2 regions of the Paenibacillus sp. J14 genome follow, and region 1 is predicted to be linked to the other one. Evidence: predicted binding sites of a transcription regulator. Region 1 holds the regulator's gene; the other holds the start of a gene.
What was found. Region 1 encodes LexA, which represses DNA repair genes until DNA is damaged. Its sites were predicted from a motif close to CGAACATATGTTCG; they were not measured.
Positions count from the first base shown of each region.

Region 1 (7,230 bases):
GGGATGCTGGACGTGAAGATTATCGACCGTACTCAGCTGATTTTGGATATTTTTGCGCAACGGGCAAAAACGCGGGAGGGGATCATTCAGGTCGAGTTAGCGCAGCTCACCTACCTGCTCCCGCGTTTGTCTGGGCATGGCAAGAATCTGTCCCGTCTCGGCGGCGGGATTGGTACGCGGGGCCCCGGGGAAAGCCAGCTGGAAACGGATCGCCGCCATATCCGCCGGCGGATCGGTGAATTAAAACGTCAGCTGGAGGAAGTCACAAGACATCGGCAACTGCATCGAGCGCGCCGGAAGGAGAGCGGTGTAGTGCAAATTGCCCTGGTAGGTTACACCAACGCGGGAAAGTCTACACTGCTTAAGGCGTTAACCTCAGCGGATGTCTTCGTGGAAAACCGGCTGTTCGCAACGCTGGATCCGACCACCCGGTTGTTCCCGTTGCCGGGTCGCAAAGAAGTGGTGCTGACCGATACGGTCGGATTTATTCAAAATCTGCCGCACGACCTAGTTGCTGCCTTTCGTGCCACTCTGGAAGAGGTGAACGAAGCGGACCTGATTCTCCACGTCGTGGATGCCTCATCCCCGATGCGTGAGGAGCAAATCGAGGTCGTGGATCGGATTTTAAATGATTTGGGAGCTGGGGGAAAGCCGCAAATCATGTTGTTTAATAAGAAAGATCTTTGTCCACCGGAGCAGCTGGAGATGCTGCCGGCGGGCGAGGGTTATTTAAAGATATCCGCGTTTGATGAACGCGACTTGGCTGCGGTTCGCGAAGCCGTACAGCGCAAGCTGTCCGGCGGCACCAAGTCGTATCGGATTCCTGCAGAACGCGGGGATCTCGCTTCTGTGTTATACCGAATTGGCGAAGTAGTGGACAAGCAGATCGACGACGAAGACCTCATTTACGAAATTGATGTGAATCAAGCCGATTTCGAGAAGTACGGTTATCGTTTAGCTCCTTTTCTCATTCCACAGCAAGAAGCCCCTGAGGATAACACGACAAACGATGGAATAGATTAAGGGAGAGATTACGTAACAATGGCAGTATTTTCGGAAGAAATCGTACATTGGCTGGAAGCCGCTGAACGTCAGGTGGAAAGCCGGTTCCGGGAGGTCGACCGGATCGTCGATCACAACCAATGGAAGGTTATCGAAGCTTTTCAACGTCATCAAGTCAGCGATTTTCACTTTGCCGGTTCCACCGGTTATGCTTATAATGATCGGGGTCGTGAAGTTTTGGACCTGGTTTATGCGGACGTTTTTGGAGCGGAGGCCGCACTGGTAAGGCCGCATTTCGCTTCCGGCACGCATACAATCGCTACAGCGTTGTTCGGGGTCTTGCGTCCCGGGGACGAACTGCTCTATATTACGGGGCGTCCATATGATACACTACATAAAGTGATTGGAACGCCGGGTGACGGCAGCGGCTCGTTGCAGGACTATGGTATCCGGTATCACGAAGCTGCATTGCTGGCTGACGGCACAGTCGACTGGGACACCGTGAAGACCAAAATTTCCAATAAGACCAAAGTCATTGGGATTCAGCGCTCGCGCGGCTACGATTGGAGGGATTCCTTTTCCGTTGAGCAGATCGGTGAGATGGTTGCCCAAGTGAAAGCAATCAAGCCGGATCTGATCGTCTTTGTAGACAACTGTTATGGTGAATTTACCGAGGAACAGGAACCAACACAGGTTGGTGTCGATTTGATGGCTGGTTCGCTGATTAAAAATCCGGGAGGCGGCTTGGCAGAAACCGGTGGATACATTTGCGGAAGGCAGGATCTGGTCACTCTCGCATCTTACCGGTTAACTGCACCGGGCATTGGCAGCGAGGTGGGAGCGATGCTGGGAACGACGCGAGGCATTTATCAAGGTTTGTTTCTGGCTCCAACGATCGTCGGACAAGCCGTTAAAGGCTCTATCCTGGCTGCAGCATTGTTTGAGCGGGCAGGATTCCGAAGCCGGCCGGCTTGGCAGGATCGGCGTACCGATCTCATCCAGGCGATTGCCTTTGACGCCCCAGAGCAATTAATAGCATTTGTTCAGGGGATTCAACGGGCAGCTGCTGTGGACGGCCACGTAGTGCCCGAACCTTGGGATATGCCGGGCTATGACCACCCGGTGATCATGGCGGCCGGGACATTTATCCAGGGAGGGAGCCTGGAATTGTCTGCCGATGCTCCGATCCGTGCGCCATATATCGCGTATATGCAAGGTGGTTTAACGTATTCCCATGTTAAATTTGGCCTGCTCACCGCACTTCAGACGATGAAAGACCGCAACTTGTTGTAAGTTATCCTAACATATCTATTGACATGTTAGGATAACTAACATATGATAAGGTCATGATAATCTAACTGGAAGGTTGATAGCGATGAGTGAGGAAATTCGCAGAAATATGGCCTTGTTTCCTATTGGTATCGTCATGAAACTTACGGATTTAACGGCAAGACAAATAAGATATTACGAGCAACATGAATTAATCGTACCCGCACGTACCTCGGGAAATCAGCGGATGTTTTCTCTGAATGACGTCGAGCGGTTACTGGAAATCAAGAGTCTCATCGACAAGGGTGTCAATATCGCGGGAATCAAGCAGGTTATGAATCCGATGTCTCGGGAGTCCCAGGATGCGACAGTCATCACGAAGGACACGGAAGAGAAGCGAAAGGAAATGACAGATTCCCAGATCTACCGGATGTTGAAGCAGCAACTGGTGTCAGGGAGCAAACCGGGACAAGTTTCTTTGCTCCAAGGTGAGTTGTCTCGGTTTTTCAAAAAATAATCTAAACGTTGGGAGAGGTTAGGGTGAGTAACAAGCAATACACCAAAGAAGATATTTTGCGGATTGCTAAGGAAGAAAATGTACGCTTTATCCGTTTGCAATTCACGGATTTGCTGGGAACGATCAAGAATGTAGAAATCCCAGTCAGCCAGTTGGAGAAAGCATTGGATAACAAAATGATGTTTGACGGTTCTTCCATTGAAGGGTATGTCCGCATCGAGGAATCCGATATGTATCTCTACCCGGATCTGGACACTTGGGTGATCTTCCCTTGGGTGACCGAGGATCGCGTTGCACGTTTGATTTGTGATGTATACATGCCTGACGGCACTCCGTTTGCCGGCGATCCACGCGCGATTCTGAAACGTGCGCTCAAGGAAGCTGAGGAAATGGGGTACACTTCAATGAACGTTGGTCCAGAACCGGAATTCTTCCTGTTCAAAACCGATGATAAAGGCAACCCTACAACCGAATTGAACGACCAAGGCGGATACTTCGACTTGGCTCCTACGGATTTGGGCGAGAACTGCCGCCGCGAAATCGTATTGACCCTGGAGGAAATGGGCTTTGAAATCGAAGCTTCTCACCACGAAGTGGCACCAGGTCAGCATGAAATCGACTTTAAATATGCTGATGCAATCAAAGCAGCTGACCAAATCCAAACGTTCAAGCTGGTCGTTAAGACGATTGCTCGTCAACATGGGCTCCATGCAACGTTTATGCCGAAGCCGCTGTTTGGCGTAAATGGCTCCGGGATGCACTGTCACCAATCGCTGTTCAAAGGCAATGTCAATGCTTTCTATGACGAAAGTGATGAATTGGGCTTGAGCAAAGAAGCGCGTCATTATATGGCCGGTATTCTGAAGCATGCCCGCGCATTTGCAGCGATCACGAATCCAACCGTAAACTCCTACAAACGTCTCGTACCTGGGTATGAAGCTCCTTGCTATGTGGCTTGGTCTTCGAGCAACCGCAGCCCAATGATTCGGATTCCGGCTTCCCGTGGTCTCAGCACACGGATCGAAGTGCGTAACCCGGACCCAGCTGCTAACCCATACTTGGCTCTGGCTGTGATGTTGAAAGCCGGACTGGATGGAATTAAGAAAGAGCTTCCGTTGGTTGATCCGGTTGATCGCAACATCTATGTGATGTCCGAAGAAGAGCGGGTAGAGGAAGGCATCCCAAGTCTTCCATCCGACTTGAAGGAAGCGCTCGGCGAATTGCTCCGCAGCGAAATCATCAGCGAAGCGCTGGGAGATCACGCATTAACTCACTTCTACGAATTGAAAGAGATCGAATGGGATATTTTCCGGACCCAAGTTCACCAATGGGAACGCGATCAATATATGACGCTGTATTAATCAGGGTTCACAGCCAAGCCAGCTCCCGGCATTTCAAGCAGGGGCTGGCTTTTTTTATGGTGAAGACGAATGAATTACAGCTTTTGGATTTCGAAACAATGCCATGATTTCACTCGAATTGGGACAACTTATAGGTATAAGGAGGTTCATGCAGATGACAGTAACCGAACTAAAAAGATACCAACGTCGTCGCTATCGGTTAAAGCAGTGGTGGATCACAGAGCGTTCGGGGCTAGGGTGGGGTACGCGCGGGCGCCGGGAGAAGAACGGCTATAATTCCATGAGCTTCTTAGACCTCGAATGGGAGTAAGAGGGGAAGTCATCAAGTTCCCCATAAAGTAAACAGGACGAAGCGGAAGTCACTGCATCGCTTCGTCCTGTTCGGTTTCCTTATCTTATGTGGCCTACGAAAGGGAAGATTTCAAATTAGTGCAGGTCGCGGAACAAGCCGATGACCTTGCCCAAAATGGTTACATGCTTCAAACGAAGCGGTTCCATCGTTGAATTCTCCGGCTGTAGGCGAATATGGTCACTTTCTTTATAGAACGTCTTAACCGTTGCTTCGTCATCCTCCGTCATGGCCACAACGATATCTCCGTTGTTCGCCGTCTGCTGCTGGCGGACGATCACATAATCCCCGTTATGTATTCCAGCTTCGATCATGCTGTCGCCAACCACGGAAAGCATAAAGACATCCCCTTCCGCTGCGTAGTGCTCTGGCAACGGAAAATAATCTTCAATATTCTCTGTCGCTGTGATCGGCACGCCCGCGGTAACCTTCCCAACAATCGGAACGCGGGTCACGCTGTGTGCAAATAAATTGTAATTCTCCGATTCCTCTTGACCCAATAATTCAATGGCGCGCGGTTTCGTTGGGTCGCGGCGGATAAATCCTTTCTTCTCCAGACGGTCTAAATGGCCGTGAACAGTAGAACTGGAAGCCAATCCGACGGCTTCACCGATCTCCCGGACCGAAGGAGGATATCCCTTAGCGCGTACTTCGTTGCGAATAAACTCAAGAATAGCCTGTTGCCGGCTCGATACCTTTGACATTTACGGATCAACCCCATTTAGTAACGTTTGGAAAAATTATAACATAGAACTTCCGTTCGTACAAACATTAGTTCTAAATAGTTTAGGAGAAGAGAACTACTTTAAAAAAATAAGAACAACTGTTCGAAAAACCTATTGAATCAAACAAATGTTCGTGTTATATTGAATACATGTAAAACAGAACACTTGTTTGGAGTGATGGTGAAATGTTGAAATATAGTTCTTATCAAAGCATCTATGAACAACCTTCTTTTCGTCGTCCGGTGAAGAGAAGTCTACATATGAATGTCTTCCTTAAGAGTAGATTGTCCAAAATCGTCCTGCTTTTAATCATCCTCAGCATCACATGTACTGGAATGGTACAAGCCTTTGCTGCTTCCACAGACAACGCTGACGGAACGTATCGGCCGGAATATGTCGTGGTTATGCCAGGAGATACGTTGTGGGAAATTGCTGTAGCACATAAGCCACAAGGACTGGACACAAGGGTCTATGTTCAGAAGCTGATCCGGACTAACGGGTTGAGCAGCAGTGCGATTCAAGCTGGCGATACGTTGATGTTGCCCAGTAGATAATTCATACGTTAAAAAATAATTCACAGGTTTATCAATGTATTCGAACAGAGCTTGTCTTAAGGTATTACGGCAGGGGTTGCCGCGCCTTGACAAGCTCTTTTTCTCATGTCAAAGTAAGAATTAATGCCCTGTGAGACATCATGGGTAGCATAGTATATCAAAGAAGCAGGTGGATTTATGGATATTGATGCTTTGGTTAAGCGGATTAACGAGCTGGCTCGAAAAGCGAAACAAGAAGGGTTAACGCAAGACGAACTCTTGGAAAGAGCCCAGCTTCGGGAAACGTATCTGCAAAACGTTCGCAGAAATTTTCGGCAACAGCTCGAGTCGATCGAGATTGTAGATAAATAGGGAGGAACAGGTATGGGGTCGTTTGACCGAAAAGTAGAACGCAATCAACGAAGAATGTACAAGAAAGGCAAAGGTTCCAATGTCGGACAAGGGACGCGCAACCCTCGTACTTCACTTGGAGCAAATGGGGAAGGCGACGTATTTAAAGGGCGGAACTTCATTTTGCCTACCGCCTTGGTTCTGTTAGCGCTGCTGTATGCCGTGGTCGGGTTGATCGGGAATACCGAGGAAGTGAATTCGGTATTGTTCTGGGCAACGATCTTTTTGTATTTCGTGCTGGCTCTGGTGATTTTCCTGCGCAAGCCTTATTTGCGCGTGAATAAGAGCTCGTTGTACACTTCGAAGTTCAACCGCGATCGGATGTTGGATGCGGGTAACATCAGCAAGATCAAAGTGAGCCGGAACAAAATCGTCATTGAACCGAAGACGCGGGAACCGAAGTGGGTGTTCTACCGCACCCGTAACCGTTTTGACACGGAAGCAATGGCTGCACGCCTGCAGTTGTATGCTGATACCCATCATGTGAAGCTGGTGAAGGAATAAACCTTATACAATACACTTGCGATAGGAATGGAGAGGTTGGGACGAATGACAATCAAGGCGGTATGTTTTGACCTGGATGACACGCTGCTCTGGGATGAGCGAAGCGTAAAGGAAGCTTTTGCTGCAACGTGTGAACGCGCTGCGGCGAAAATTGATGGATTAAACCCCGATCAATTGGAAGAAGCTGTACGCCGGGAAGCTCGGGGGTTGTATGAATCCTATGAAACGTATCCTTTCACAACGATGATTGGAATCAATCCGTTTGAAGGGTTATGGGCGACATTCTCTGCTGGAGAACAACCGGAATTCCGCCAGTTGGAGCAGTTAGCTCCAACCTATCGTAAGGAATCCTGGCGGCGCGGTCTGCTTGCGCTTGGCGTTGATGACGAGGAACTGTCCGGTGAACTGGCAGAACAGTTTGGCCGCGAACGGCGTGCCCGTCCTCATGTATACGAGGAGACTTTTCAAGTGTTGAAGGAATTGCAAGGCAAGGTGAAGCTGCTGTTACTTACGAACGGATGTCCAGCCTTACAGCAGGAGAAGCTGGATGGTGTGCCTG
Region 1 covers NZ_JADQ01000003.1:10,496-17,725, forward strand. Annotated here, with positions in the region: gene hflX (GTPase HflX) at 1-1,023, shown strand, start outside; gene M891_RS0101495 (methionine gamma-lyase family protein) at 1,042-2,295, shown strand; gene M891_RS0101500 (MerR family transcriptional regulator) at 2,378-2,788, shown strand; gene glnA (type I glutamate--ammonia ligase) at 2,812-4,149, shown strand; gene M891_RS25490 (hypothetical protein) at 4,304-4,459, shown strand; gene lexA (transcriptional repressor LexA) at 4,576-5,202, opposite strand; gene M891_RS0101520 (LysM peptidoglycan-binding domain-containing protein) at 5,484-5,777, shown strand; gene M891_RS24795 (DUF896 domain-containing protein) at 5,955-6,128, shown strand; gene M891_RS0101530 (hypothetical protein) at 6,141-6,671, shown strand; gene M891_RS0101535 (HAD family hydrolase) at 6,717-7,230, shown strand, end outside.

Region 2 (7,230 bases), on a different contig from region 1:
ATAACGTGAACGAAACGATCAGCATGGGGGCTCCCAGCTTGGCTATATTAAGGGCAAGCAGTTCTGTGGTCAGGCAGGTTCCGATATTCCCTCCCAGAATAATGCCGAGCGTCCGTGCATAGGACAACAGGCGGGCGTTAACCAGGCCAATTGTCATGACGGTTACAGCGGTGCTGCTCTGTAAGACAGCCGTGATAAAGGTGCTCGACACAAGGCCGGTCCAAGGTGTCCGCGTCGTCCGGTGAAGAACACCAATCAGTCGTGGACCTGCCCATGCGTGCAGGGCCGCCTCCATGACCTTCATGCCGAACAGGAACAGGGCGAAGCCAAACGTCACAGGAAACAAAATCTCATGAAACATGCTGGCAACCTCCCTCCCCGGATGATCTGTCAAATGCAGACAAGCGATAATCGTACAAGTTACATATATGACGGTCGGACAACTTCCATGCCAGTCAGGCTGACGAACCGTCCCGGTCGCAGCGGTGCTTTAGGCGTCGTGAGTCATATTTAAAATGAGGAGTGAAGGATTAAGTGGCAAGGGTCATATTGCAACGCAGCCGCAAGAAACGGGTGGAAAAAGGACATCCTTGGATCTTCAAAAATGAAATCGAACGATTGGAAGGAGAGGTGGAACCGGGCGATTTGGTTGAGGTGGTTGATCACCGGAACCGTTATCTGGCCACCGGGTATTACAACCCGGCTTCACAAATTACTGTCCGCATCGTGTCGTATACACCGTTGGAGGCGATGGACAAGGCCTTTTTTGTCCGTAGGTTTCAGGAATGCTTGAAGCATCGGGAACGGTTCGTGAAGGAGGACGCTTACCGTTTCGTATACGGAGAGGCCGACTTTTTGCCGGGGCTGATTGTGGACAAGTTTGGTGACGTGTTGGTAGTACAACTGCTTACACTGGGGATGGACCGCTGTCGGGAGCAGATCGTAGAGGCGTTGTCCGAAGTGATGCACCCCGTTGGCATCTATGAACGCAGTGATGTAGGTGTCCGGGAAATGGAAGGCTTGGAGCAGGTGAAAGGGTCGATCTTTGGCCAGCCGCCGCGCCATGTGATCGTTTCAGAGAACGGGCTTAAGATCGAGGTGGATATCGAGCAGGGGCAAAAAACCGGGTATTTCTTCGACCAGCGGGAAAACCGGGCGTCCATCAAGCCGTTGATGACCGGCTGGGGTGGCCGCAGCGGCATTTCGCTGCAAGAGCTGCCCACGGAAGACGGCGGTGTGCGTCTCGCACCGGTTAACCGGAACGGTAAAGAAGTCACCTTCCCGTACTGGGATGGAGCTACCGTGCTGGAATGCTTCTCGCATACCGGAAGCTTCACCTTGCATGCTTGCAAATATGGAGCCAAAAAGGTCACTTGCCTTGACATCTCCGAGCATGCGATAGAAAGTGCGAAGCGGAACGTGGAACTGAATGGGTTCACCGATCGCGTCGAATTTGTGGTGGCTGATGCGTTTGACTATCTGCGCAGCCAGGTAAAGGGCTTGGAGGAACGGGCACGGCGGGCTGCCCAGGACGCTAAGGTCGATACTTCCGTGCCTTTGACCGCCGGCGGCGGGCGGACGTGGGACGTCGTGATCCTCGATCCACCGGCGTTCGCCAAGACGAAAGCGGCGGTCAAAGGCGCCGTTCGCGGCTATAAAGACATTAACCTGCACGGCATGAAGCTGGTAAATGAAGGCGGCTATTTGGTCACGGCCAGCTGCTCTTACCATATGCGTCCGGATCTGTTCCTGGAGACGATTCTTGAGGCAGCGGAGGATGCGGGCAAAGTACTGCGTCTTGTGGAATGGCGGGCAGCCGGTAAGGACCACCCGCAAATTCTTGGGGTGGACGAAGGACATTACCTGAAATTTGCCATTTTCGAAGTGCGCAGCAAACACGCGTTATAAAATTGAATATAATTGAATTACAGCCTCGTTTCGCGAGCTTTCGCGGTGCGAGGCTGTTTTTGTGACGGAAGAAGATGCGAATGTTTGATCGTATTTATGCTATACTGGAACTTAACGAATTGTCCGTCGTAGGAGGGATTTCCATGTCTTTACAGTTTATACTCGGCCGCTCCGGCAGCGGCAAAACGAGCCTCATTCTTGACCGGGTGACCTCCAAGCTGCGGGAGCAACCGATGGGTCCGCCGCTCATTATTTTAACCCCGGAGCAAGGCACGTTTCAGATCGAGCAGCGGATCGCTACGGCCCCGGGACTGCACGGTACAGTACGCACTCAGGTGTTAGGATTTCGTCGATTGGCGCTGCGCGTCATGCAGGAAACCGGAGGTGCGGCATTGGTGCCGATCGATGATGAAGGCAAGAAAATGCTGCTGTACAAGCTCATGCGCCGCCGCAAAGACGAGTTGAAGCTGTTTGGACACGGCGGAGACCAGCTCGGATTAATTGACCGGATCGCCGGGCTGTATACGGAAATGAAGAAATATAATGTGGATTTCTCCACTTTGCAGGAGCATTATCATCTTCTGGAGCAGATCGAAGGGGAGTCTCCTTTATTAAAAGATAAAATGCACGATTTGAGCCTCCTGTTCGCGGAGTATGACGAAGAACTGTCCCGCTTGTACATCGACAACGAGGACCATGTCGTCAAGCTGGCGCAGGGGGCCAGCGAGTCGGCTTATTTGCGCGGGGCGGAAATTTGGATTGACGGGTTTCATACGTTTACCCCTCAGGAATATACTGCGATTCTCGCGCTGCTGAAATCGGCGGCTTCGGTTACGGTCTCACTGACATTAGACCGAGTATACAACGATGGAAATCAGCCGCATGAACTTAACCTGTTCTATACCCCTGCATCTGCCTTCGTGAAGCTGAGCCGACTGGCTGCAGAAGAGGGGATTGAGGTGCTGCCGCCGGAGCTGCTGGAAGCTCGCCCGTTCCCGCGGTTTCGGGAGAGCGAGACGCTTTCATACTTGGAGTCGGCTTACGAGCGACGTTCGCCATGGCCGAAGTCTGAGCCGCCTAAAGATTTAGAGAAGGCCTTGTCTCTGCACCGGGCGGCCAGCCGGCGAGCCGAGGTCGAAGGGGCGGCACGTGAGATGGTGCGTCTCGCCCGGGAAGAAGGTGTGCGCTGGCGGGACATGGCGCTCTTGGTGCGCAACTTAGGGGATTATGAAGAACTGCTTGCTCCAACGATGGAAGCATACGGGATCCCTTATTTCCTTGACCAGAAAACAAGCATGCTGTATCACCCCATGATCGAGTTTATTCGGGCGGCGCTGGACGTTGTGCTTGGGTTTTGGAGATACGAAGACGTATTTCGCTGCGTGAAAAGCGAATTTCTTCTGCCGCTGGACGGCAGTCTGACGCGTGAACATATGGATGTGCTGGAGAATTATGCTCTGGCGAGCGGAATCCAAGGTTATCGATGGTTTGACGGCCGTCCTTGGAAATCGGCGCCCAGCCTGTCGCTGGAGCTGGAGGATCAAACGTCGGCATCCACGAAAGCCATGGAGCAGCTGCAGCTGTTGGAGCGGTGCCGCGCTGCGGTCGCCGGCCCTTTGACCGCTTTTGAGAAAGAAATCCGTAAGGCGAAGAACGCAGAAAATATGTGTGCGGCAGTGTACCATTTGCTGGAGCGGGTGGAAGCCGCCCAGCGCCTGGATGTGTTGGCACACCAAATGGTTCGCGAAGGTAAGCCGCGTCAGGCGATGGAGCATCGCCAATTATGGGGCGCGGTATTGGACGTGCTTGACCAGATCGTAGAGATGATGGGGGACGAGCCGTTGGAGCTGGAGCTTTTTGCCGGCGTGCTGGAGACCGGGCTCAAGGAGCTGAAGGTGTCGCTGGTGCCGCCTTCGCTCGACCAGGTGCTGATCGGGAGTACGGAGCGGACGCGTTCGGGGCAGGTCAAGCATCTGTTCTTGCTTGGCATTAATGAAGGAATCATGCCAGCCAATCTGCAAGAGGAGGGGGTGCTCAGCGAGCAGGAGCGGGAGCGACTGGCGGAGCTTGGCTTGGAGCTGGCTCCGGGGCTGGCCCGCAAGCTGTTGGATGAACGTTTCCTCATCTACGAAGCGTTGTCCGGGGCAAGCCGTTCGCTCTGGCTAAGCTACCCCGCTGCCGATGGTGAGGGGGGTGCACTTTTACCATCGGAGGTGATCCGGCATGTGAAGCGGATCTTCCCGGGACTAAAGGAGCAGCCGCTGCTATTAGCGCCGGGGTCTGTCAGCAGCTCCACCGATCCGTTCGCTTCTCAGCTTGAATACGTCTCTCATCCGGGTCCGACGCTAAACGCCTTAATCGGTCAGCTGCGACTGTGGAAGACGGGAGAGTCCATTTCGCCGCTGTGGTGGCGTGTGCTGGAATGGTACAAGTCCCGACCGGAATGGGAAAGCAAAACGGCTCGCCTGCTGACCTCGCTGGATTATCGTAACCGGGTGCGCGGTTTGACGCCGGCAACGAGCCGACGGCTTTACGGCAAACGGCTGCGGACAAGCGTATCGCGGATGGAACAGTTCTCGGCTTGTCCGTTCGCGCACTTCGCTTCACATGGGCTGAAGCTGAAGGAACGCCAGCTTTACCGACTGCAAGCGCCGGATATCGGACAGCTGTTCCATGCGGCGCTCAGTCAGATGGCGATCACCTTCAAGGCGCAAAACCGCAGCTGGGGCAGCCTTACGCCAGAGGAAGCGATTCAGGCCGCCAATTCGGCTGTTGATGAGTTGGCACCTAAGCTGCAGGGCGAAATCCTGCTTAGCTCCAAGCGCTACGGTTATATTTCCCGCAAGCTGAAAGCGATCGTTGGTCGGGCTTCGTTAATCCTTGGCGAGCAAGCGCGTCGCGGCAGCTTCGAGCCGGTTGGCCTGGAGCTGGATTTTGGACCAGGGCGGCCCTTGCCTCCGCTGACGTTTGAGCTGCCCAACGGCTGCGTGATGGAAATCGTCGGCCGGATTGACCGTGTGGATATGGCGGAAGGCGAACAAGGCCTGCTCTTGCGGGTCATCGACTACAAGTCGAGTCAGACCGACCTAAAGCTGCACGAAGTGTATTACGGCTTATCTCTACAAATGCTCACCTATCTGGACGTTCTGCTGTCCTCGGCGGAAGCCTGGCTGGGGCAGCCTGCCCTTCCTGCCGGCACGTTGTATTTCCATGTGCATAACCCGCTGCTGCAAAGCAGCAACGGCATGAGTGCGGAGCAGGCGCAGCAGGAGCTGCTAAAGCGATTCAAGATGAAGGGCTTGCTGCTCGCAGACCGGGATGTGATCGCGAAGATGGATGCCCAACTGGAAAAAGGCTATTCCGATATCATTCCGGTGGCCATTAAGGCGGATGGCGGCTTCTACAGCAGCGCCTCGGTTGCAACGCCGGAGCAGTGGGATACGCTGCTGGGTTCTGTACGGAGGACGATTACGGAAATCGGCACGCGCATCACCGACGGTGACGTGCAGATTGCCCCATATCGACTTGGCCTGGAGACGGCTTGTACGTTCTGTCCCTACAAACCGGTGTGCCGCTTTGAGGAAGCATTGGACGGCAACGCATATCACGTCCTCGGCAAACCGGGCAAAAACGAAATTTGGCAGCTCCTCGGACAGGAGCGCGGAAAGGAGGCGAACCCTTCATGACCATCCCGACGAAACCAAAACCAGCTGGAAGTTACTGGAGTGATGACCAATGGCGGGCGATCGCCTTGTCCGGCGGTGACATGCTGGTCGCCGCAGCCGCTGGGTCCGGCAAGACAGCGGTGCTCGTCGAGCGGATTATCCGCAAGCTGACGGACCGCGAACAGCCGCTGAGCGTGGAGCGGCTGCTGGTGGCTACGTTTACCAAAGCCGCCGCTGCGGAGATGCGGGGTCGGATCACGGAAGCGCTGGAGAAGGAATTAGCCAAGGACCCGGGCAACGAGTACTTGAACCATCAGCTGGCCATGTTAGGGCGCGCTTCGATCACGACGCTCCACTCGTTTTGTATGGAAGTTATTCAACGCTATTACACGCTGATCCCCCTCGATCCAGGCTTTCGGATTGCCTCGGAAAGTGAGACAGCGCTGCTGCGTCAAGAGGTGCTGGAGGAGCTGCTTGAGGATAAATACGGAAGTGAACCGGCGGACAGCCCGTTCTTGAAGCTGGTGGATCTGTTTGGCGGAGAGCGCACCGATGCGGCGGTCTTTACGCTGGTGCAGCGGCTTTATGACTTCTCGCGCAGCCATCCTTGGCCAGATCACTGGCTTCAGGAAGCGTCTTCCTCTTTTATGGCTCCAGATCTCGCTGCCCTAGAGAAGAGCGCATGGGTCCAAAGCCTATTGGCCGATACGAAGTTGGCGCTGGGAGGCGCGATCAGCTTGCTGACGCAAGCAAAGGCGCTGGCGTTATCTCCGGGAGGGCCGGAGCCGTATGCCGTCACGCTGGAGGATGATCTGAACGTGGTCCGCTCGCTGCAGGAAGCGGTGGCAGGCGGTGCTTGGGCTTCGTTGTATGACGCATTTCAAGGGGTGAACTTTGGCAAGCTGAAGCCGGTCAAGAAAGACCAGACCGATCCGGAGGTACAGGAGCGGGTAAAAGCGCTGCGAGAAGAAGCGAAGAAGACAGTCACCGATTTGCGGACGCAGCTGTATGGTCGACCGGCGGAGGCGTTTTTGCGGGAGATGCATGACATGGCTCCACTGCTTGGTGCATTATCGGAGCTCGTGAGTGAATTTGGAGAACGTTACCGGCTGCAAAAAGTGTCCAAGGGCTGGCTCGACTTCTCCGACCTGGAGCATTATTGCCTGCAAATTCTGCGGCATCCGGATTCGGAGCCGGGCGAGCTGCGACCGTCTGATGCGGCCTTGGAATACCGCCGGCAATTCGATGAGGTGCTGCTGGACGAATATCAGGACACCAATACGGTGCAGGAGACGATTGTACGCTTAATTTCCCGGGAGAACCCGGGCAATCGGTTTATGGTTGGCGATGTGAAGCAGAGCATCTATCGTTTCCGCTTGGCGGAACCCGGGCTGTTCCTGGAGAAATATCGAACCTATGGCGACGATTTTGACGGAGCCGGGCTGCGCATCGATTTGGCGCGGAACTTCCGCAGCCGGCGCGAGGTCGTTGACGCGGTGAATTTACTGTTCCGACAGATCATGAACGAGAGTGTAGCGGAAATATCGTACGATACACGGGCCGAGCTGGTGTATGGGGAAGGCTTTCCACCACAGGGAACCGAGGATTATCGCCCAGAGCTCTTGCTGATTGATCGTGACAACGGATCAAGCAGCGG
Region 2 covers NZ_JADQ01000008.1:16,074-23,303, forward strand. Annotated here, with positions in the region: gene M891_RS0103875 (Na/Pi cotransporter family protein) at 1-361, opposite strand, end outside; gene M891_RS0103880 (class I SAM-dependent rRNA methyltransferase) at 535-1,908, shown strand; gene addB (helicase-exonuclease AddAB subunit AddB) at 2,052-5,594, shown strand; gene addA (helicase-exonuclease AddAB subunit AddA) at 5,591-7,230, shown strand, end outside.
Region 2: addB (helicase-exonuclease AddAB subunit AddB) is a predicted target of LexA. The motif match lies at 1,986-1,999, and genes of this name have one in related genera.